DNA from 4 places in the Candidatus Pantoea multigeneris genome. Region 1 is predicted to be linked to each of the others. Evidence: predicted binding sites of a transcription regulator. Region 1 holds the regulator's gene; each other region holds the start of a gene.
The links. Region 1 encodes LexA, which represses DNA repair genes until DNA is damaged. Its sites were predicted from a motif close to TNCTGTATGTACATACAGNA; they were not measured.
Positions count from the first base shown of each region.

Region 2: F3J40_RS14715 (DNA translocase FtsK 4TM domain-containing protein) is a predicted target of LexA. The motif match lies at 2,606-2,625, and genes of this name have one in related genera.
Region 3: F3J40_RS09290 (DinI-like family protein) is a predicted target of LexA. The motif match lies at 2,642-2,661, and genes of this name have one in related genera.
Region 4: mutH (DNA mismatch repair endonuclease MutH) is a predicted target of LexA. The motif match lies at 2,623-2,642, and genes of this name have one in related genera.

Region 1 is NZ_VWXF01000005.1:369,649-374,796, forward strand. It holds gene zur (zinc uptake transcriptional repressor Zur) at 1-278, shown strand, start outside; gene F3J40_RS14450 (CsbD family protein) at 351-563, opposite strand; gene dinF (MATE family efflux transporter DinF) at 713-2,035, opposite strand; gene lexA (transcriptional repressor LexA) at 2,137-2,751, opposite strand; gene F3J40_RS14465 (diacylglycerol kinase) at 2,866-3,225, opposite strand; gene plsB (glycerol-3-phosphate 1-O-acyltransferase PlsB) at 3,353-5,148, shown strand, end outside.
Region 2 is NZ_VWXF01000006.1:36,208-41,355, reverse strand. It holds gene cydD (heme ABC transporter permease/ATP-binding protein CydD) at 1-446, opposite strand, end outside; gene trxB (thioredoxin-disulfide reductase) at 585-1,550, opposite strand; gene lrp (leucine-responsive transcriptional regulator Lrp) at 2,073-2,567, shown strand; gene F3J40_RS14715 (DNA translocase FtsK 4TM domain-containing protein) at 2,687-5,148, shown strand, end outside.
Region 3 is NZ_VWXF01000003.1:91,287-96,434, forward strand. It holds gene F3J40_RS09265 (helix-turn-helix domain-containing protein) at 1-433, opposite strand, end outside; gene F3J40_RS09270 (hypothetical protein) at 569-958, shown strand; gene F3J40_RS09275 (hypothetical protein) at 939-1,274, shown strand; gene F3J40_RS09280 (hypothetical protein) at 1,356-1,778, shown strand; gene F3J40_RS09285 (hypothetical protein) at 2,060-2,326, shown strand; gene F3J40_RS09290 (DinI-like family protein) at 2,365-2,604, opposite strand; gene F3J40_RS09295 (DUF6388 family protein) at 2,944-3,267, opposite strand; gene yedD (lipoprotein YedD) at 3,438-3,914, shown strand; gene cbl (HTH-type transcriptional regulator Cbl) at 4,121-5,080, shown strand.
Region 4 is NZ_VWXF01000007.1:137,506-142,653, reverse strand. It holds gene ptsP (phosphoenolpyruvate--protein phosphotransferase) at 1-1,648, opposite strand, end outside; gene rppH (RNA pyrophosphohydrolase) at 1,661-2,188, opposite strand; gene mutH (DNA mismatch repair endonuclease MutH) at 2,874-3,551, shown strand; gene F3J40_RS16640 (YgdI/YgdR family lipoprotein) at 3,680-3,898, shown strand; gene F3J40_RS16635 (NADP(H)-dependent aldo-keto reductase) at 4,037-5,077, shown strand.

The DNA of each region.
Region 1 (5,148 bases):
ACAACAGCTATGTGGTGTGCCATCACTTTGAAGCACCCGCCCATACCTCGGTGATGCTGGTGTGTGATAACTGTGCTGCGGTGACTGAGCAACAGGCGCAAGGCGTAGAGAAAATCATCACGTCGCTGGCGTCGCAGGCGAAATTTACCTTACGACACACCGTGATTGAGGCACATGGGTTATGTGTGAAGTGTGCGGAAGTCGATGCCTGCGATCAGCATGATCATTGCGATCATGACCATCAGGTCGAACCAAAAAGGCGCGGTAGAAAGAGTTGATACACATCCTTGTGTCGGGCCGCCCATGAGCCAATGGGCTAGTTCCTGTGGGTTCAATCAATAGCGCTAGGCTTACCAGCGATAATCGCTATTGTGAGATTCCCAGTCCTTCACTTCCTCTTCAGCCCGTTCTTTGGCGTAGCCATAACGTTCCTGAATTTTACCCACTAACTGCTCACGTTTACCTTCGATAACGGTGAGATCGTCATCGGTCAGCTTACCCCATTTTTCCTTAAATTTGCCTTTGAACTGTTTCCAGTTACCACTGACTTGATCGTTATTCATCACTGACCTCCTGGTCATGGTTGCCGTTTCGCTTAATTAATCAGTAAAAAGTAGTGATTAACACTGACTAATTGCCGTTAGTTAAGTTAATTATAGCGATGAATACGGAACAGGTAGAAATAATGGGAACTATCCTAGTTCACAGGCGATCAATGGACGAACCAACGCTGCTGCTGCCACAGCCGACGCCAGATGATCCACAGCGTTAAACCACGCAAGCCGAGGAAAACCGTTATTGCCAGCCACAGAGCATGGTTCCCTAACCACGGCGTCAGTAATACGGCCAGCATAAAGCCCAGCGCAGCCAGAGCCATGCTATTACGCATCTCTCTGCCGCGCGTTGCACCGACAAAAACACCATCCAGCAGGTAACACCAGACACCCACCAGCGGAATAATCGCTTGCCACCCTAAAAAGTGGTGGGCTAACTCACGTAAACCCGGCAGCGTAGTCAAATGGGCGATAATGGCATCTCCCAGGAGCCAATAAATAATGGCGAAAGCCGCAGCGACTATCCCCGCCTGACGACAGGCCGCTTGCCACACCAGTAGCAACTGTTGGCTGTCTTTAGCCCCGAAGGCCTGGCCAGATACCGCTTCTACCGCGTAAGCAAAGCCGTCTAACGCATAGGCGGTGAAGGTGAGGAACATCAGTAATACGGCATTCACGGCCACGATTTCAGCGCCCATTCGCGCGCCAATCAGGGTAAGAGAAGCAAAGCAGATTTGCAGTAGCAGAGAGCGCAGCATGATATCGCGGTTTAAACGGAGTAGCCGCGAAACATCCTGCCACCATCCCTGCCACAGCAGGGCAGCTGGAATCTGATTTTGTCGCAATGCACGCCAGACCAGTGCGATGCCCAGAGCAAAGGTGACATACTCCGCGACCGCGGTAGCGGTGGCCGCCCCCGCAACCTGCCAGCCAAGTCCGACGACCAGCCAGAGATCGAGTAACAGGTTAACCAGGTTTCCAACCACCAACAGAATGACGGGTGCTCGCGCATATTGCACCCCCAGCAACCAACCGAGAATCACCAAATTTGCTAGCGTGGCGGGGGCACTGAGCCAGCGGATATGAATGAAAATCCGCGCCTGTTCCAGTACGGCCTCGTCGCCGCCAATAAGATGCGTCGCCAGTTGCGTGATGGGCTCACGGCACAGAATAAACAGTCCGCCAGCAACGATAGCCAGCATGAGCGGCTGCATCAGCGCACGCGCCAGTGCCGCACGATCGCCCGCGCCAAATGCCTGCGCCGTCAGCCCGGTGGTGCTCATGCGTAAAAACAGCAGCAGCATAAAGATAAAGCTGGTGATGGTCGTGCCTATCGCCACACCGCCCAGATAGATCGGGCTATTAAGGTGCCCTATCACTGCGGTATCGACTAAGCCAAGCAGCGGCACGGTGATATTGGACAAAATCATTGGTAATGCCAGCCGCCAGAGTCGCTGGTCAGTGGCAGAAAAAAGACGCATCAGCTGTGTCATGGTTTTGAGGGCGTTGTTTGGCAAGGAAGCAATGTTGCCGGAGGAAAAGACACGCCGGCAACAGAGAGAAAATCAGGGAGCAGAGAGAATTAGATCCATTCACCGTTACGCACGATGCCAACAGCAAGACCTTCCACCGTCAGTGATTGTACGCGAGTGTCGATTTCAATCGGTTTGAATTCGCTGTTCTCAGGGAGCAGATACACCATTGAGCCCTGCTTCTTCCAGCGCTTTACGGTCACTTCTTCATCAATACGCGCCACGACGACCTGGCCGTTGTGCACGTCCTGGGTTTTATGCACGGCAAGCAGGTCACCATCCATAATACCTATATCTTTCATTGACATACCACTGACGCGCAGCAGGAAGTCCGCTGAAGGCTTAAACAGCGCAGGATCGACCTGATAGTGCGTTTCGATGTGCTCTTCTGCTAACAGAGGCTCACCCGCAGCCACCCGTCCAATCAGCGGCAGGCCTTCAGGCTGTTCTTCTTCCATAAGTAACCGAATGCCGCGCGATGCACCGGAAACGATTTCAATCACGCCCTTCCTTGCCAGCGCTTTCAGGTGTTCTTCAGCCGCATTAGGTGAGCGGAACCCGAGCTGCGCGGCAATTTCTGCGCGTGTCGGTGGCATACCGGTCTGGTTGATATGGTCGCGAATCAGATCATAGACCTGCTGCTGCCTTGTAGTTAACGCTTTCATCCCGCCCCCTGGTTGTTTATACAGTCGCTGTGAGTATATACAGGTATCTAATAAATGGGAACCGAAACAGAGGAAAAAACAGCCATTTGTCTGGTTCTGGAAGCGCTATCGCAGTTAGCGCCAAAGCAACATGACCCAGACGAAAACAGCCAGTAGGATGCTGACCAATACGGCGGCTGAGCCCAGGTCTTTGGCTCGTCCTGCCAGGGGATGTTGCTCTTCACTTACCCGGTCAACAACGGCTTCAATGGCGCTGTTAATGATCTCCATAATCACGACCAGCACCACGGAACCGATGAGTAAAATACGGGAAACCCGATCAACATCCAGCCAGAAAGTGATAATAATAGCGATAATCGCTACGATACTTTCCTGACGGAATGCGGCTTCATGTCGCCAGGCGGCATTCAACCCCTGCCAGGAATAACGCGCAGCGCGCAAAATACGGATCAATCCCGTACTGGTGTTTGCCATAATGTGGAACCCTTTGTAAATATTGACGTCACTGTCTGGGTGGATTGCGTATAGCGCCACCACAGATCTTCGCTGCGCTTTCTGTTATGCTTGCGGCGCTTTGCTAACAAGAGGCTTCATGTTGTCTATGTCAGGTTGGCGTAAACTCTATTACAAATTACTTAATTTACCACTCTCTTTGCTGGTAAAAACTAAGTCTATCCCTACAGATCCCGTTTCCGAGCATGGTATTGATCCCAGTCGTCCGGTGATGTATGTGCTGCCTTATGATTCTAAGGCGGACCTGCTGACGCTGCGTTCGCAGTGTCTGAAGCACCATCTCCCTGACCCGCTGGAAGCGCTGGAAATTGACGGCGTGGTGCTACCGCGCCATGTATTTATTCATGACGGACCACGGCTGTTTCCTTACTACGTGCCCAATCAGGAGTCAGTGAAAATCTTCCACGACTACCTGGATCTGCACCGTAGCAATCAGGAACTGGACGTGCAGATGCTGCCAGTCACTGTGATGTTTGGCCGCGCACCAGGCCGCGAGGTTCCTGGTGACGAAGCGCCGTATTTACAGGTACTTAACGGCCTGCAGAAGCTTATCGCTATTCTTCGGCATGGTCGAGACAGCTTTGTTCGTTTCTCCCCTACCGTTTCGCTGCGCGACATGGCTAACCAGCACGGTACGGATAAATCTATCGCCCATAAACTGGCACGCGTTGCACGTATTCATTTTGCTCGTCAGCGCCTGGCCGCAGTTGGGCCGCGTTTGCCTGCACGTCAGGACCTGTTCAATAAGCTACTTCAGTCGAAAGCGATTGAAAAAGCGGTTGAAGATGAAGCGCGTAGCAAAAAAATCTCCCACGAGAAAGCGCAGCAAAATGCGGTAGAAATGATGGAAGAAGTCGCGGCTGACTTCTCATACGAAGCCATTAAACTCACTGACCGTGTGATGAGCTGGACATGGAGCCGTCTCTACCAAGGCATTAACGTGCATGGTGCTGAGCGCGTCCGGCAGTTAGCGCAGGACGGCCATGAAATTGTCTATGTGCCGTGCCACCGCAGCCACATGGATTACCTGCTGCTTTCGTATGTCATTTATCACCAGGGCCTGGTGCCGCCGCACATCGCCGCTGGCGTCAATCTGGACTTCTGGCCAGCCGGCCCGATTTTCCGCCGCCTGGGTGCCTTCTTTATTCGCCGTACCTTTAAGGGCAATAAGCTCTACGCGACAGTGTTCCGTGAATACCTGGGTGAACTGTTCAGCCGCGGCTACTCGGTGGAGTATTTCGTTGAGGGAGGACGCTCACGCACGGGCCGTCTGCTTGATCCGAAAACCGGTACGCTGGCTATGACGCTGCAAGCCATGCTGCGTGGCGGCAATCGTCCTATCACACTGGTTCCGATCTACATCGGTTATGAGCATGTGATGGAAGTCGGGACTTACGCCAAAGAACTGCGTGGCGCGGTAAAAGAAAAAGAGGGCTTTTTGCAGATGGTGCGCGGGTTACGCAAGCTGCGTAATCTCGGCCAGGGCTACGTCAACTTTGGTGAGCCGTTACCGCTGGTCAATTATCTCAATAAGCGCGTGCCAGAATGGCGTGAAGCTATCGATCCTATTGAACCGCAGCGTCCGGCATGGTTAACCCCTACCGTAAATGACATCGCGGATAAGCTGATGGTGCGCATCAATGAAGCAGGCGCAGCCAATGCTATGAACCTCTGTGTCACGGCACTGCTGGCCTCCCGTCAGCGCTCACTTACCCGCGAGCAGCTCACGGAACAGCTCACCTGCTACATTGAACTGCTGCGTAACGTGCCTTATTCGCCGGAAGCCACAGTACCGGATATGTCAGCAGAGCAGATGCTTGAACATGCAATGGGCATGAACAAGTTTGAAACTGAGAAAGACAGCATTGGCGATATCGTGATTTT
Region 2 (5,148 bases), on a different contig from region 1:
AGGGCGGCGAGTGAGAGTTGTGGCAGGTAACGTGCGTAGTAATCCTGCATCTCTTCAATCTGTTCCAGTAGCAACGTTGCCCAACTGCCCGCCGGTTTTCCTTTGACCCATGCCGGGCCCAGAGAGGCAAGGCGATCGAGTACCTGTTGACGCAGTTTGCGCCGAATGGCCAGTCCGGCACGGAAGCCGGCTAAATCGCGCAGGTATTGAATCAATGCGCGCAGTACAAAGCAGGCCAGCAGCCAGAGAAACGCCGGAGCCAGAGCCGTACGCGGCACCTTGTCGATAATCAGGTATTGCAGCAAGCTGGCTATCAACCAGGCCTGCCAGACGATCAAGAGAGCGCTTACCATCCCCAAACAGGTGGTCAGGTGCAGCCAGTGCCCACCGTGGCGGCGCTGTAGCCGCAGCCAGCGCAGAAGTTCCTGCTGTCGAGTTTTGTTCATTAAACGTTGCCCGAGCCAGAAAAAAGAGCCAGGAGATAATTTCCCCTGGAAATTAGCGGGTTAATCTAGCACGGGAGCAATAAAAAAGGCGACGGAAAAACCGTCGCCTTTATGAAGTCAGATCAGATGGTTAACAACTTACTTATCGGTTTTAACCAATCCATCCAGGAAGCGTTCTGCATCCAGGGCTGCCATACAGCCAGTGCCTGCTGAGGTGATGGCCTGACGATAGATATGGTCCATCACATCACCCGCAGCGAATACGCCTGGGATGCTGGTCTGAGTGGCATTGCCCTGCAAACCGGACTGCACTTTAATGTAGCCGTTCTCCAGCTCAAGCTGACCATTGAAGATGGCGGTGTTTGGGCTGTGACCAATGGCGACAAACAGACCCGCGACCTCAAGGTTTTCCACTTCGTCGGTTAGGGTGGAACGCAACGTCAATCCTGCCACGCCCATGTCATCACCGGTGACTTCTTCCAGAGTGCGATCGGTATGCAGCACGATGTTGCCGTTACGCACTTTGTCCATCAACCGGTCGATCAAGATTTTCTCTGCACGGAAGCTGTCACGGCGGTGAATCAGGTGTACTTCTGCCGCAATGTTAGCCAGGTAGAGGGCTTCTTCTACTGCGGTGTTACCACCGCCGATCACCGCAACTTTCTGGTTGCGATAGAAGAAACCGTCACAGGTGGCGCAGGCGGAAACACCACGGCCTTTAAACGCCTCTTCTGAAGGCAGACCGAGATAACGTGCAGAAGCACCGGTCGCGATAATCAGCGCATCAGAGGTGTATTCACCGCTGTCGCCAATCAGACGGAACGGACGCGTCTGCAGGTCAACCGTATGAATATGGTCGAAAATGATTTCAGTATTGAATTTCTCAGCATGCTCCTGCATACGCTCCATCAATGCTGGACCGGTCAGATCATGCGGGTCGCCTGGCCAGTTTTCCACTTCTGTGGTGGTGGTCAGTTGGCCGCCTTTTTCCAGTCCGGTAATCAGGACGGGATTTAAGTTGGCGCGTGCTGCATAGACAGCAGCGGTATAACCGGCCGGGCCTGAGCCCAGAATGAGTAGTTTACTGTGTTTAACCGTACTCATGTGTTCCTCTGTTTCATTTGGCTGAAAGCATGGTCAAGGATTGTAGGGAAATTACAGACGCAAAAAAAGCCTTAAACAATTTTGTTAACGATAGCTGCGAGTGGCGTAGACGATGATGGACATTTTTGCATCACGGATGCGCTAAAATGGGGCATAACTCGGAAAATTAATCATCAGCAGCTAAAAAATACTCATTTAAAATCAGTTACCCAGAGGGCTGTCTGGCATCTTGTCCTGAATTTGGAGATTTTACTTTGACAATCGCCTGCGCTTTTGCGAAAACATTGGGAGAAGGGAAGAACTTTTAGCGAATCATGATAGGCAAAGCGCCCAGAAATGAACGTTCGTTAAAAAAAACAGCCTGGCATTGGTAATGACGCATGATGTGGACAGACAACATGCGTCATACAGATGGGCGCGAAATTCGCACCGGCTTTGGCTTCACTTCATTAATGCCCGAGACAAAAGTGGTTTTTTTTGAGCGTGGCAGGTTAAGGGAAGGAATTAAGAGAGACAATAATAATGGTAGACAACAAGAAGCGCCCCGGGAAAGACCTCGATCGTATCGACCGTAACATTCTGAATGAGCTGCAGAAAGATGGCCGAATTTCTAACGTCGAGCTTTCCAAACGCGTCGGTTTATCACCAACGCCGTGTCTTGAACGTGTTCGTCGTCTGGAACGCCAGGGGTTCATCCTCGGCTATACTGCACTTCTGAACCCACACTATCTGGATGCATCACTGCTGGTATTTGTTGAGATTACTCTGAATCGTGGTGCGCCAGATGTGTTTGAACAATTTAACGCCGCTGTACAAAAACTTGAGGAAACTCAAGAGTGTCACCTTGTTTCTGGTGATTTCGACTATCTGCTGAAAACGCGCGTTCCGGACATGTCTGCTTATCGCAAACTGTTGGGCGAAACCTTGCTACGCCTGCCGGGCGTTAACGATACGCGTACCTATGTAGTGATGGAAGAGGTCAAACAGAGCAACCGTCTGGTGATCAAAACCCGTTAATGCAGGGCAGGTGCAAATCCCGTGGGATTTAGGTACACTCCTGTGAATACATACAGGACCAGCGTCGGGCTTCTCCGACGCTGTTGTCTTCTTAATTTACAGGCACCTGGAGAGTTCTCTTGAGCCAGGAATATACAGAAGATAAAGACGTCGTATTACAACCGCTCAGCAGCGGGCGTCGTTTGCTGGAAGCTTTACTCATTCTCGTTGCACTTTTCGCCATCTATTTGATGGTTTCCCTTGTCACCTTTAACCCTTCCGATCCCAGTTGGTCACAGACCGCCTGGCATGAACCTATTCATAACCTTGGTGGTGCACCAGGCGCATGGATGGCGGATACCCTGTTATTTGTCTTTGGCGTGATGGGCTATGCCATTCCGCCCGTGATCGTGGGCCTGTGCTGGAAAGCATTTCGCCAGCGCGATAACCAGGATTACATCGACTACTTTGCGATTGGCCTGCGCCTGATTGGCGTGCTGGCATTGGTGGTGACCACCTGTGGCCTGGCTGCGCTAAACGCCGATGATATCTGGTACTTTGCATCGGGTGGCGTGATTGGCAGTCTGATCAGCAGTGCCATCGCACCTTACCTCAATCCCGTCGTCAGCACGCTGGCGCTGCTGGTGGTTTGGGCTGCGGGAATCACCCTCTATACCGGCTGGTCATGGCTAACGATTGCCGAGCGCATTGGTGGCGTCGTGATGGGTGTATTAACCTTCGCCAGCAACCGCTCACGTCATGATGAACCCTGGCAGGAAGAGGAAGAGTATACCGATGAGCAGCATACTGCGGCGCCTCTGACTGCGGCTGCACGCCAGGAATCCGATGAAGAGGATGACGTCCTGCTGGCCGCACCGCGTCGTCCTGATGAAGCCCCTCAGGCACCTGCGGAAAACGCCGCGACGGTAGCCCTGCCATCTGACCCTCTGTTAGCCACAGCGGCTGCGGCTACCGTGGCTGCGGTACATCAGGCTGCTGTAGCGGTGCCAACTGCTGCAATTCCAGTGGCTGCGGCGCAGAATTCTGCTGTTCAGCCTACAACAGCCGCGCAGCCGTTGAACGAACAGCCCGCGGTTGCAGCAACACCACAGCCGTTATCTTCCGTGGCACCCGCTGCCTTTAGTCAGCCGGTGTCGTCGGGTGTGGCACAACCAGAAAGCGTCCATACTGCCGTTTCAGCGGGAAACCAGGCGCAGCCTGCGTTCACCGGGGAGACTTCGCAGCCAGCCCCAACAGAGCAGGCACCGCCGCTCTACCGCTTTGAGGTGCCCGAGTCACAAGGTAGCGCATTTAGCGTGTATGAAGAAGACGATGGCCCGCAGATGGGCAACTGGCGTTCAGCGACTGAAACCGGGGCAGCAGCCGTTGCCGCGAGTTCTGCTGCCGCTGCCGCACCGTTGTTTGATATTGCGCCAGAATCAGAGAGCAACCCTCAGGTGAAGCAGGGCATTGGTCCTTCATTACCGCGACCCAACCCGGTCAAACTGCCAACGCGACGTGAGCGAGCCTCATGGGGCATAAAACTGCCTTCACAACGCATGGCAGAAGAGAAAGCAAAAGCGGAAGCTGAGCAAAAGCTTGCGAATTCGGAACAGGTTACCCCACAGGTTGATCTGGCTGCACCACATGCCGCAGAGCAGAACTGGAGCAGCGAAGAGCAAGATACCCTGCAGCAGGCCGAACTGCGCCATGCGTTTGCTGCTCAGCAGCAGGACCGCTATGGTGCAGACTGGCAAACGTCGTCCGCGCAGGAAGAGGATGATGACGCTCAGCAACAGGCCGAGCTGGCGCGTCAGTTTGCTGTGCAGCAACAGACTCGCTATGCCCCAGAGCCGCCGGTGCAGAAGCCCGTGTTGGATCTTGGGAAAGAGAGCATCTTTGATCTCTCACCGATGAAAGATTTAGTGGATGACGGTCCGGGTGAGCCACTGTTTACGCTTTCGGCCACGCCAGAGCCTACGGCCCCTGCTGCACCAGCAGTCACCGTTGCGCCGCCTTCTTCTTATCACCATCAACACTCGCCATTTGAAATGGCGCGTCAGCGTCAGGCTGCGGCTGCACAAGCTGCGGCAGCTGAAGTGCAACCTGAGCCGTCTGTCGAACCTGAGTATCAGCCACAGACATCATCCTATTTCGCACCTGAACCTGTTGCTCCGGCACAAGAAGAAACCGCACAAACCGCGTTCCAGGAGAGTTTGTTCCATCCCTTCCTGGTGCGGCATGAGCAGCCGTTAGAGAAGCCTTCAACACCGTTGCCAACCCTGGATCTCCTCACTTCGCCACCGCTGGAAGAGGAACCGGTTGATATGTTCGCCCTTGAGCAGACGGCCCGTTTGGTTGAAGCAAGGCTTGGCGACTATCGAGTGAAAGCGGAAGTGGTGGGGATCTCACCAGGCCCGGTAATTACCCGTTTTGAGTTGGATCTTGCACCGGGCGTAAAAGCGTCGCGCATCTCTAACCTCTCACGGGATTTGGCGCGTTCGCTCTCTGCCGTTGCGGTACGTGTCGTGGAAGTGATTCCCGGCAAACCCTATGTTGGTCTTGAACTGCCTAACCGCCATCGCCAGACCGTTTACCTGCG
Region 3 (5,148 bases), on a different contig from region 1:
GCAGGACCTCGGGATCGAACAGCAGCACATCGCCGCACTGGCACGCTGGCTGCATCGCGTTTTCTTCCAGTCGCAGGGCAAAGCTGCCCGCAGACAATGCGGTATCGACAGAGACGGATGTCTCATCGCCACTCACCAGGCCGGTGACTAACCAGTTATCCAGTGCTGTCCGCGCCAGCAGCGGTATCTGCTGGCCTGTCTCGGTGGAGGGAAAAACAAATACCTGACCCTCACCATCAATCAGCCAGGCAGGGGCACAGCTCAACACTTCCGCCAGCCGCAGCAGATTCTCACCTCGCGGCTGCGTCTCCTCTTTCTCCCACTGTGACACCGCCACGTGTGACACCGCCAACTGTGCCGCCAGTGCTTTCTGTGTGAGTTGCAGCGATTTGCGGCGCAACCTGATGCGATCGCCAATCGTTTCTTTTTTCATCACTTGACAACTCCTGAAAGATTTACTTAAGTAATCTTAAGTCAAATTAAAGATAACTTAAATTTGACTCAGCACCGGACAGATTTTTCTGTCTTTGTTTCGGTCCATACACCTTGCAAGCGAGAGAGGTGGGGCATGGAAAGTAGCCTGATAACCAGTATCGGCGCTTTAGTCATGGGGGGCAGTGCCGCTGCCCTGTTCTGGAAACCCTTAATGGCAGGTATTGCGGCCATTGTCACCAGCAATCGTGCTGGAGGAGAGATTATCACCAGTTATAAAGAGCAAGTCATGATGTTGAAAGAGGAGCAGGCACTTTTACGTCAGGAAAATGATGCTTTACGCATTCGGCATGATGCCAGCCAGCGCCTGATCTCCGGACGTGAAACCGATTTGAAGTTGATGAAAAACGCATTGGCGCTACTGCTCTCCCTGACGGAAAGCGATCAGAGTGACAGGCTGCACCGTGAGCTAACCCGGCTGATCGCGACGTTAGAGGATCGAGAAAATGGCAGAGATCAGGTTTGACCGTCCATGGTTACGACACAAACGCCATCTGATTCTGGGTGGATTACTGATGACGCTGGCACTGCTGTGTACCGTTATCACCATCATTTCGCTTTACGTCAATAATGCGGCGAACCACCGGGTGGCCGATATTCGCCGCGAGTACCGGGAAATCTCGAACCGCCGTGAAAATAAAGTCGAGTTGCTCTCTGAGCAGGTGGCGGGGTTGCAGAAAAAACTCGATACCCTCCCGGAAAACACCGCCAGCAAAACGGCGGACAAAGTTAAGCAGGTGGTCAGCAATGACCTGACAGAGAAAGAGAAGCAGTCGCAGTAACGCAGTAGAAGCGGTGAGGAGATGCGGCTCTCTGACTTAGCATTCCCTTCACCTTAACTAAATCTGAAGAAGGAATACGTTATGACTGATATCAGCGATACCACACCAGAAGCGGTTTTTTCAGCGACAAATACTGGTGAGGCGAGTGATGTTGCCGCCGCCGCTTCACAGACCACCACTGCGGTGCAACAACCCGCAGGCGACAGCAGCAGAACCTCGGCGGCATCGGTAGTGGACGACAGCGGCGATGCGCCTGATGCTGGCACTGCTGCAGGTGATAGCGCTACGGCTGCCAGCGCGGTTAATGTCGCTTCCGACACCGCAGCGGATACCACCGCCACAGCATTAGTGAGCGGGCTGGCTGGATTACCGCAAGGCCTTGATGCCGTCACCAGTGGGGTACAGGATTTCGTCGCCGCCTACCATTTCGTCGAGCATGGCATCAGCCTGCTGGGGCTGGGATCTAAAGGTGATTTACTGGCACTGGCACGGAAATATCTCTGAATGTGTTTCTTTCCATCGCGTTGCATTACGGGGACTTTACGTCCCCTTTTTTGTGTTTAATGTGCTGTTAATTACAACATACTTAAAGCGTGCTCCTGCGTAGAAACCTGACCGCTTTGCCGGGAAGGGGGGCAGATGTGCCAAAGGCGTCATGCCAGAGCATCGCGCATGCTACAAGCACACTTGCGACTATTCCTAAGGAAAGCTTGGCTATATCCGCTACCTTTAAGCATGAAAACGATACTTTTATCATTTCAAAGAGAAATAAAGGGGCAGAAAATATGAGTCAATCAGAACAGGTGAAGAGCAAAACGGATTATCTGCGCGATGTCACTTCGCAAGTGAAAGAGATGCAGCACTATGCGCAAACCAACACTGAAAAGCTATCGTCTGCCTGGCTGGCATTTGATGCCGGTGAATACAAAGACAAAACCTTCGCACCCCGTTTTGAGACCTTAATTGAACAGCAAGGTAAGCTGCTGGATGAGTTTAATACGGTGATTCAGGACATTGAAATTGCGATAAATCACAGCGAGCAGGAAAAATAAGGCCCGCTGTTATCTGTTTACTGCGCGGTGGCTGAGCGTTACTCGGCCACCAACCACATCTCCGCTTCTTCGAACATCTCTTCAATAATCCGCGCCAGTGTGGCTTTATCATTCTTGCTCATGTCAGTTTCGATGGCATTACGCTCCATCGGCTTAACGCGTGCTTCAATATCTGGAAAAACGCGCTGCACTCTTTTTTCCAACTCTTGCTGGATCATTTCGCGCGCACCTGGCAGGCCTGCCACATTGCGCTTATCGTAAATCAGTTCCACAAACATGCTTTTGCCGTCCATACCGATAAAATTGCCGCTATTTTACTGTAAATAAAAACAGTATCAACAACAGCAGGGGCTGAAACAGCGAAAAAACAGCAGGTTGGTCGCCGTCAGAGTCTGGTAAGTGAAGGTTTAAGCGAAAAGGAGGCGGTGTGTCTGTGTTAACCGGGGGAAAAAATAGCCTCTGGAGGTAGAAATCCAGTGATACCTCCAGAGGCAGTGCAAGCGCACTCTTCGTTCAAGGACAATCACGACTGACGTCGTTGATTAAACTTATACAAGTTTTACCTCCTTGTACAACTTTGAACGTGATTTTGTGCAACTTTTTTCGGGTTACACCGATCAGAGTTCGTTTTTTATACAGAACTCTTCCCAACTCATACCCAGCGACGCCGCGTGGCTTTTGAGGTACGCCTCAATGGCATCGGCGGCAACCGCTTTGTCTGGCTCAGCTAACTGAATAGAGAAAATCATGCCATCCAGCTTTTTCTGGCGCAGGAAGGCGGCATAAATACGTTCGGCGTGCCAGGCGCGCAGGGCTTCCAGTGTCATGCCTGCGGCGGTGGCATCATCAGCACTCAGCGCATCCAGGGCAGCCTGGAAATCCGGGTGGGCAGTGAAAAACATCTCGCGCGCCTGCGCATAATAAGCTTCTGGGGTCTTCATCTTGATTCCTGAATCTGTAGCAGGCGCACAGTTTACCCATGCCAGGGTGTTTTGTCAGGTTCACCCCCCGATAATTCACGGGATTGCTGCCTTGGTTATGCAGATACCTTGCACTGCGCAGGTAAAAAATTATAACGTAGCCGCCATCAAGGCGATTTCAGGAATTGAGAATGAAAAAGTGGATTGTCATTGCGACCCTGGCGTTAAGCGGTTGTGCGCAGCTCAACAATTACAGTGAAGCGGTGAAAACACCAGCACCCGCTGACCTGCAGGGTAACTGGCAAACAGTAGGAGCGCAGAGCGCGCTGGTTAGCCCAGAGGCGATCGGCTCACTCTACATTGGGGCTGATGGTTCCACGCTGGACTGCCGACAGTGGATGCGCGTCATTGCTAAGCCTGGAAAGCTGACCCGGTTTGATGACCAGTGGGTGAATGTGAATCGTCAGGTACGCGTGATGCCGCTGGTAGTGGAAAATGGCGAGCTGCGCTACGATGGCCTGACATTACGTAAAGTTGACCGCCCAACCCTGGAGTGTCAGCAGGCGCAGGATATGGCCACGAAGTATCCTGATCTAGACCAGATCCAGAATGTGGATGTCCAGATTTTACAACCTCATACTGACACGCCAGCCCCAACGGCTCAGTAAGTTTCTCCGCCATCCCCTGCGGTGGCGGAAGTCGCTTCATACCGTACTGCAAACGGCCTGGCTTGCGTTGTCTGGCAGGGCCAGCCCATCGCTGAAATTCTCGCTATATTCTGATTCTGCATAACAACGACTTTTTTATTATTTGTTGTTATCTGAATTCGTTTTTAACATCAGTTGAAACAGTTTCGTAAAGCGAGGTAAATAGCGTGAATTTCCAGCAACTTAAAATCATACGCGAGGCAGCGCGCTGCGAGTTCAACCTGACGGAAGTTGCTAATACGCTCTTTACTTCCCAGTCAGGCGTTAGCCGCCATATTCGCGACTTAGAAGATGAACTCGGCGTTGAGATCTTTATTCGTCGCGGCAAACGTTTATTAGGCATGACCGAGCCAGGCAAAGCGCTGCTCACCATAGCGGAGCGTATTCTGGATGAAGCCGGTAAAGTGCGTCGTCTTGCTGATGTCTTTACGAATGAGACCAGCGGCATCCTGACCATCGCCACCACCCATACTCAGGCGCGTTATAGCCTGCCCAAAATTATCAAAGCGTTTCGCCAGCTCTACCCTAATGTACGGCTTGAGTTGAATCAGGGATCGCCACAGGAAATTGTCACCATGCTGTTGGCGGGTGAAGCAGATATTGGCATTGCCAGTGAGCAGTTAGTGAATAATCCGAGTCTGGCGGCATTCCCGTGGTTTAGCTGGCACCACTCTCTGTTAGTGCCGAAGGATCATGAACTGGTGCAGGCACAGCCGCTGACCTTAAGCAGCCTGAGCCGTTTTCCACTGATCACCTATCGCCAGGGGATTACCGGACGCTCACGCGTTGACCGTGCTTTCCAGGCGGCGGGATTAAAAGCGGACGTGGTACTGAGTGCGCAGGACTCCGACGTGGTGAAAACCTATGTGCAACTGGGCTTAGGGGTGGGAATACTGGCCGATCAGGCCTGTGAAACCAGCCAAAACGATGAACTGGTGCGAATTGATGCGCAGCACTTGTTCGATCCCAGCACCGTCTGGCTGGGATTAAAGCGCGGCCAGTTGCAACGCAACTATGTCTGGCAATTCCTTGAGCTGTGCAATGCAAATCTGTCACTGGAAGAGATTAAGCGCCAGGCGCTCTCTTACCAGACGGAAGATGAACCGGCCATCGATTTCCAAATCTAATTTTCCTCTGTCCGCCGTGATGACGCGGACAACTTATCGCCTCAATGAAGAACTGATGAGAGTTATTC
Region 4 (5,148 bases), on a different contig from region 1:
CGCTGGCTACGTTGGCACGCAACATGGCGCGAACCTGCACGAGGAAAATCTCGGGCTGGTCGAGGGTTAAACGAATACCACGCCAGCCGAGGCTGGGGTTTTCTTCGCTGATCGGCATGTACGGCAGTTGCTTATCGGCACCGATATCCAGTGTACGCAGCGTCACCGGTTTTTTGTGGAACAGTTGCAGCATGCCCTGATACTGCGCCACCTGCTCCTCTTCAGAAGGGAAGCCATTTTGCAGCATAAACGGGATTTCGGTGCGATACAGCCCGATACCATCGACCCAGTTATCCAGCGTCTGCTCATGCTCCGGGCTTAATCCGGCATTCAGCATCACCGTGACCATCTCGCCGCTTTTCAGGGCACCGGGCTGTTCTACTACGCCTTCCGCCATCTTGCTCAGCGCGTTTTCTTCGCTGATCAGACGCTGATACTCCTGCACCAATACGGTTTCAGGATCGATCAGCAACTCGCCACGATAGCCATCCACAATCAGCAGACGCTTATTCAAATGACTCGGCTGAATATCCGCGCCCATGACGGTAGGAATGCCCATGGCACGGGTCAGGATAGCGGCATGGGAGTTTGAAGCACCATCACGCACCACGATGCCCGCTAAGCGCTCATGGGGAAGCTCCGCCAACGTGGTGGCCGTCAGTTCATCGGCGACCAGCACAAAACGTTCTGGCCAGGCATTGGTGCCGACCAGCGTATCATCGAGGTGAAACAGCAAACGCTGCCCCAGTACACGCAGATCGCCTGCACGTTCACGCAGATAGGTGTCTTGCAGGCTGGCAAACTGGGCAGCGAATTTTTCAATAACGGTTTTGACGGCCCACTCGGCAACGGATCCGCGCTCAATCTCAGCCAGCAGATCTTTCTTCAGACGCGCATCACTGAGCAGGTGGGAATAAAGATCAAAAATCGCGGCGCTCTCTTTCTGCACGCTGGCAGAAAAGCGCTTACTGAAACGACGGAACTCTGCGCCCGCTTCACTCATGGCGAGCGCGAGGCGCTCACGTTCACGCTGCACATCCAGCGTTGAGGCGGCAGTAACCTGATCGAGCAAGGGTTGTGTTTCATCCACCCAACCCGGTGCCACCGCTACGCCAGGCGCAGCGGCGATCGCTTTCACGCGCGTCTGACGGAATTGACCAAATAGCTGGCCCAGCTGTGATTGTGACAACAGTCCGGCCATTTGCGTGGCCAGCGTGACCAGAAACGACTCTTCGCTTTCGTCAAACTGGCGGTGTTCACGCTGCTGAACCACCAGCACGCCCAGTAGCTGGCGGCGGCTGATAATGGGAACACCGAGAAACGAGCGGTAACGCTCTTCTTTTACCGAGGGAATATATTTAAAGCTGGGGTGACTTTGCGCATCAGCCAGGTTTATCGGCTCCGCTAATCGCCCGACTAGCCCGACGATACCTTCATCAAATGCAAGCGTGATCGTGCGCCCGCGCGGCTTTTTTAGGCCGCGCGTCGCCATCAGGTAGTAGCAGCGTCGATCGTGATCGGCGAGGTAAACAGAGCAGACTTCGGTTTCCATCGCCAGACAGATTTCGCTGACCAGCAGGTCGAGTGCTTCATTCAGACGCGGAGCACTCGCGACTTTTTCGACGATTTCGCGTAACTGAGTAAGCATAAGTGGTGCGGACTATCCCCTTTTGCGTCGTTGAGCGGCGTTGTTACGCTGCCCGGAGCTCTCCTGCATAGACATCACCACGCCAGCGAATTCCTTCATCACGCGGCGATAAACATCGCGTTTAAAGGAGACAACCTGACGGACTGGATACCAGAAGCTCACCCAACGCCAGCCATCGAACTCCGGCGTACTGCTGTGCTGCACATTAATATCCGCGTCGCTGCCCATCAACTGCAGAAGATACCACTTTTGTTTTTGGCCAATACAAACCGGTTTTGTGTCCCAACGCACCAAACGTTTTGGCAACTTGTAGCGTAACCAGTTACGGGTAGAAGCAAGTATTCGAACATCTTTGCGATGAAGTCCCACCTCTTCGAACAGCTCTCGATACATCGCCTGTTCGGTAGATTCACCGGGATTGATGCCTCCCTGGGGAAACTGCCAGGAGTGCTGTCCAAAGCGTCTGGCCCACAACACTTGTCCTTGCCGATTACAAATTACGATACCAACATTCGGGCGGTAGCCATCATCATCGATCACCAGACTACCTCAAAGCAAAATTTGAATAGGATGATTGTTTCACACTCCTCACAGGCGGTAAACCACTGCTTAACAGCGGGTATAGCGGAACAACATGGCAATAACTCACAGAGTTGGCCTTAGTTATAAACAGAGAGGGATCAAAAAACGCGATCTTATTCACGTTTTCTGTGGATAGCTTTGTGCAGAACACGGGAATTAACTGAATAACAGCCTGATTTCAGCGTGTGGACAACAAAAACTCATGGCGGAATTATAAATGATAATCAGTGATTTAACCAAGGATCAGCCACCGGTCATTTACCCCATTCCCCCTCGGGTTTACAGCACATACGGTGATTGGCTAAAGATCCACCACCGGCGTTTTTATCCACAGATAATGCACTAACTCCAGGCACGATCGGTGAAAAACTGGGATAAAAAGGGAAAGTCAAGGCTGTAAATGAAAACAGTAGCCACTATGGCTGTGGCTTATCCCACCTTTCTGTGGATAACTTAGTTTAAGATCCTGTTCATTAATCCGGGCAAGCTGGGATAACCTGCGGTTGCGCAAAATTCAAACGGCGAAGACATGCTAAAAAGCCATGCTGAATCATGCTATTATCCGATCGGCGGCGAAAAATTTGCTGTGGAAAAGATCGCCACCTTCTAATCTGTACGTTTTTCACCCACCCGAGCTATTACGATGATCCTGCCGCAATTACCACCAGAAAATGAAGCTGAACTGATGGCCAGAGCACAGGCCGTTGCGGGGCTGACGTTAGCCGATGCCGCCGCACAAATTGGCCTCGCTATTCCGGCCAATTTACAGCGAGCTAAAGGCTGGGTGGGCACATTGCTGGAACTGCATCTGGGGGCCAGTGCGGGGAGTAAAGCCGAACAGGATTTTGCCCACCTCGGGATCGAGCTCAAAACCATTCCCGTGGATAGCCGTGGTAAGCCGCTGGAGACCACCTTTGTCTGCGTAGCGCCGCTCACCGGCAACAGCGGTGTCACCTGGCAAAGTAGCCATCTGCGGCATAAGCTTGCGCGGGTGTTGTGGATACCGGTTGAAGGTGAACGCACGATTCCGCTGGCTGAACGCCGGATCGGTGCGCCTCTGCTGTGGACACCGAGCGCAGAAGAAGACGCGATGTTGCGCCATGACTGGGAAGAGCTGATGGATATGATTGTGCTCGGCCAGGTTGAGCGCATCACTGCACGCCACGGTGAGTGGCTGCAAATACGGCCTAAGGCGGCCAACAATAAGGCACTAACCCAGGCGATCGGAGAAAATGGTCAGCCGATTATGACGCTGCCCCGCGGCTTCTATTTGAAGAAGAGTTTCACCGGACCTCTGCTGGCTCGTCACTTTCTGATTTGATCCTGCCAGCAATTTGTCAAGCAAGTTAAAACGGCTTTTGCATTTTTCAGATTGATGCAATAGCACTGTCATCAGAAGGATCTGATACTACACTTTTGCTAGTGTAGTCGCATATAGGGAGCGAAACGATGAAATTTCTGGCAGGGGTTGGCGTATTGCTGGCCGCAACGGTCATGCTGAGTGGTTGTAGTAGCGATTATGTCATGGCAACCAAAGATGGCCGTATGATTTTGACGTCAGGTAAGCCAAACATCGATAAAGACACCGGGCTGGTCTCTTATACCGATCAAAGCGGTAATAAGATGCAGATCAACGGCGACGATATCTCAACGATGATTGAACGTTAAGTGCTGAATTGACCCGCCTGCTGTGATTTCGCTTCCAGCAGGCAATTTCCCTGTATTTCCCCCTTCCTTCCCGCTTGTTTACCGCGTTATAGTCCCAGGTGAGACACCATTCCATTCCATGAAAAAAGGAAGCCGGCAATGCATTATCACCGTATCCCCCACAGTACACTGGAAGTTAGCCAACTGGGGTTAGGCACCATGACATTTGGTGAGCAAAACAGCGAAGCCGATGCTCATGCGCAACTGGATTATGCCGTTAGCCGTGGTATCAATCTGATTGATACCGCAGAGATGTATCCGGTGCCGCCGCGCCCAGAAACACAGGGACTCACAGAAAAATATATCGGCAGTTGGCTGAAATCACGCGGTAACCGCGACAAAGTGATTCTCGCCAGCAAGGTCGCCGGTCCGGTGAGAGGTAATGATGCGTTTATCCGTCCTGGGCAAGCGTTAGATCGTAAAAACATTCGTGAAGCGCTGGATGCCAGCCTGAAGCGCCTCAATACCGATTATCTCGATCTCTACCAACTGCACTGGCCGCAGCGTCAGACCAATTTCTTCGGCAAGCTCGGCTATCAATATGGCGAAGGCGCGGTTCCCGTCACCTTGCTGGAAACCCTGGAAGCCTTAACCGAACAGGTGCGCGCGGGGAAAATTCGCTACATTGGCGTATCGAATGAAACGCCCTGGGGCGTCATGCGTTATCTGCAACTGGCAGAGAAACATGAACTGCCGCGTATCGTCTCCATTCAAAACCCTTACAGCCTGCTGAACCGCAGTTTTGAAGTCGGCCTGGCGGAAATCAGCCAGCACGAAGGCGTTGAGCTGTTGGCTTACTCCAGCCTCGCGTTTGGGACGTTGAGCGGCAAATACCTCAATGGTGCCCAGCCTGCTGGCGCACGTAATACTCTGTTCAGCCGCTTTACCCGCTACAGTGGTGAGCAGTCACAGTTGGCGATTGCCGAATATGTCGCGCTCGCGAAAAAACACCAGCTTGATCCTTCGCAACTGGCCCTGGCGTATGTTCGCCAACAGCCGTTTGTTGCCAGCACGCTGCTAGGTGCAACCACGCTGGAGCAGTTAAAAATCAATATCGATAGCTTCGACGTGACGCTGAATGAAGAGGTGTTAGAAGGGATTGAAGCGATCCACCGTCGCTATACGTACCCAGCCCCTTAAAGTAAAAACCCCCAGCCAGTTGGCTGAGGGTGCAAGAAAGACGTCCCACCCTCACCTACAGCGTGAGGGTT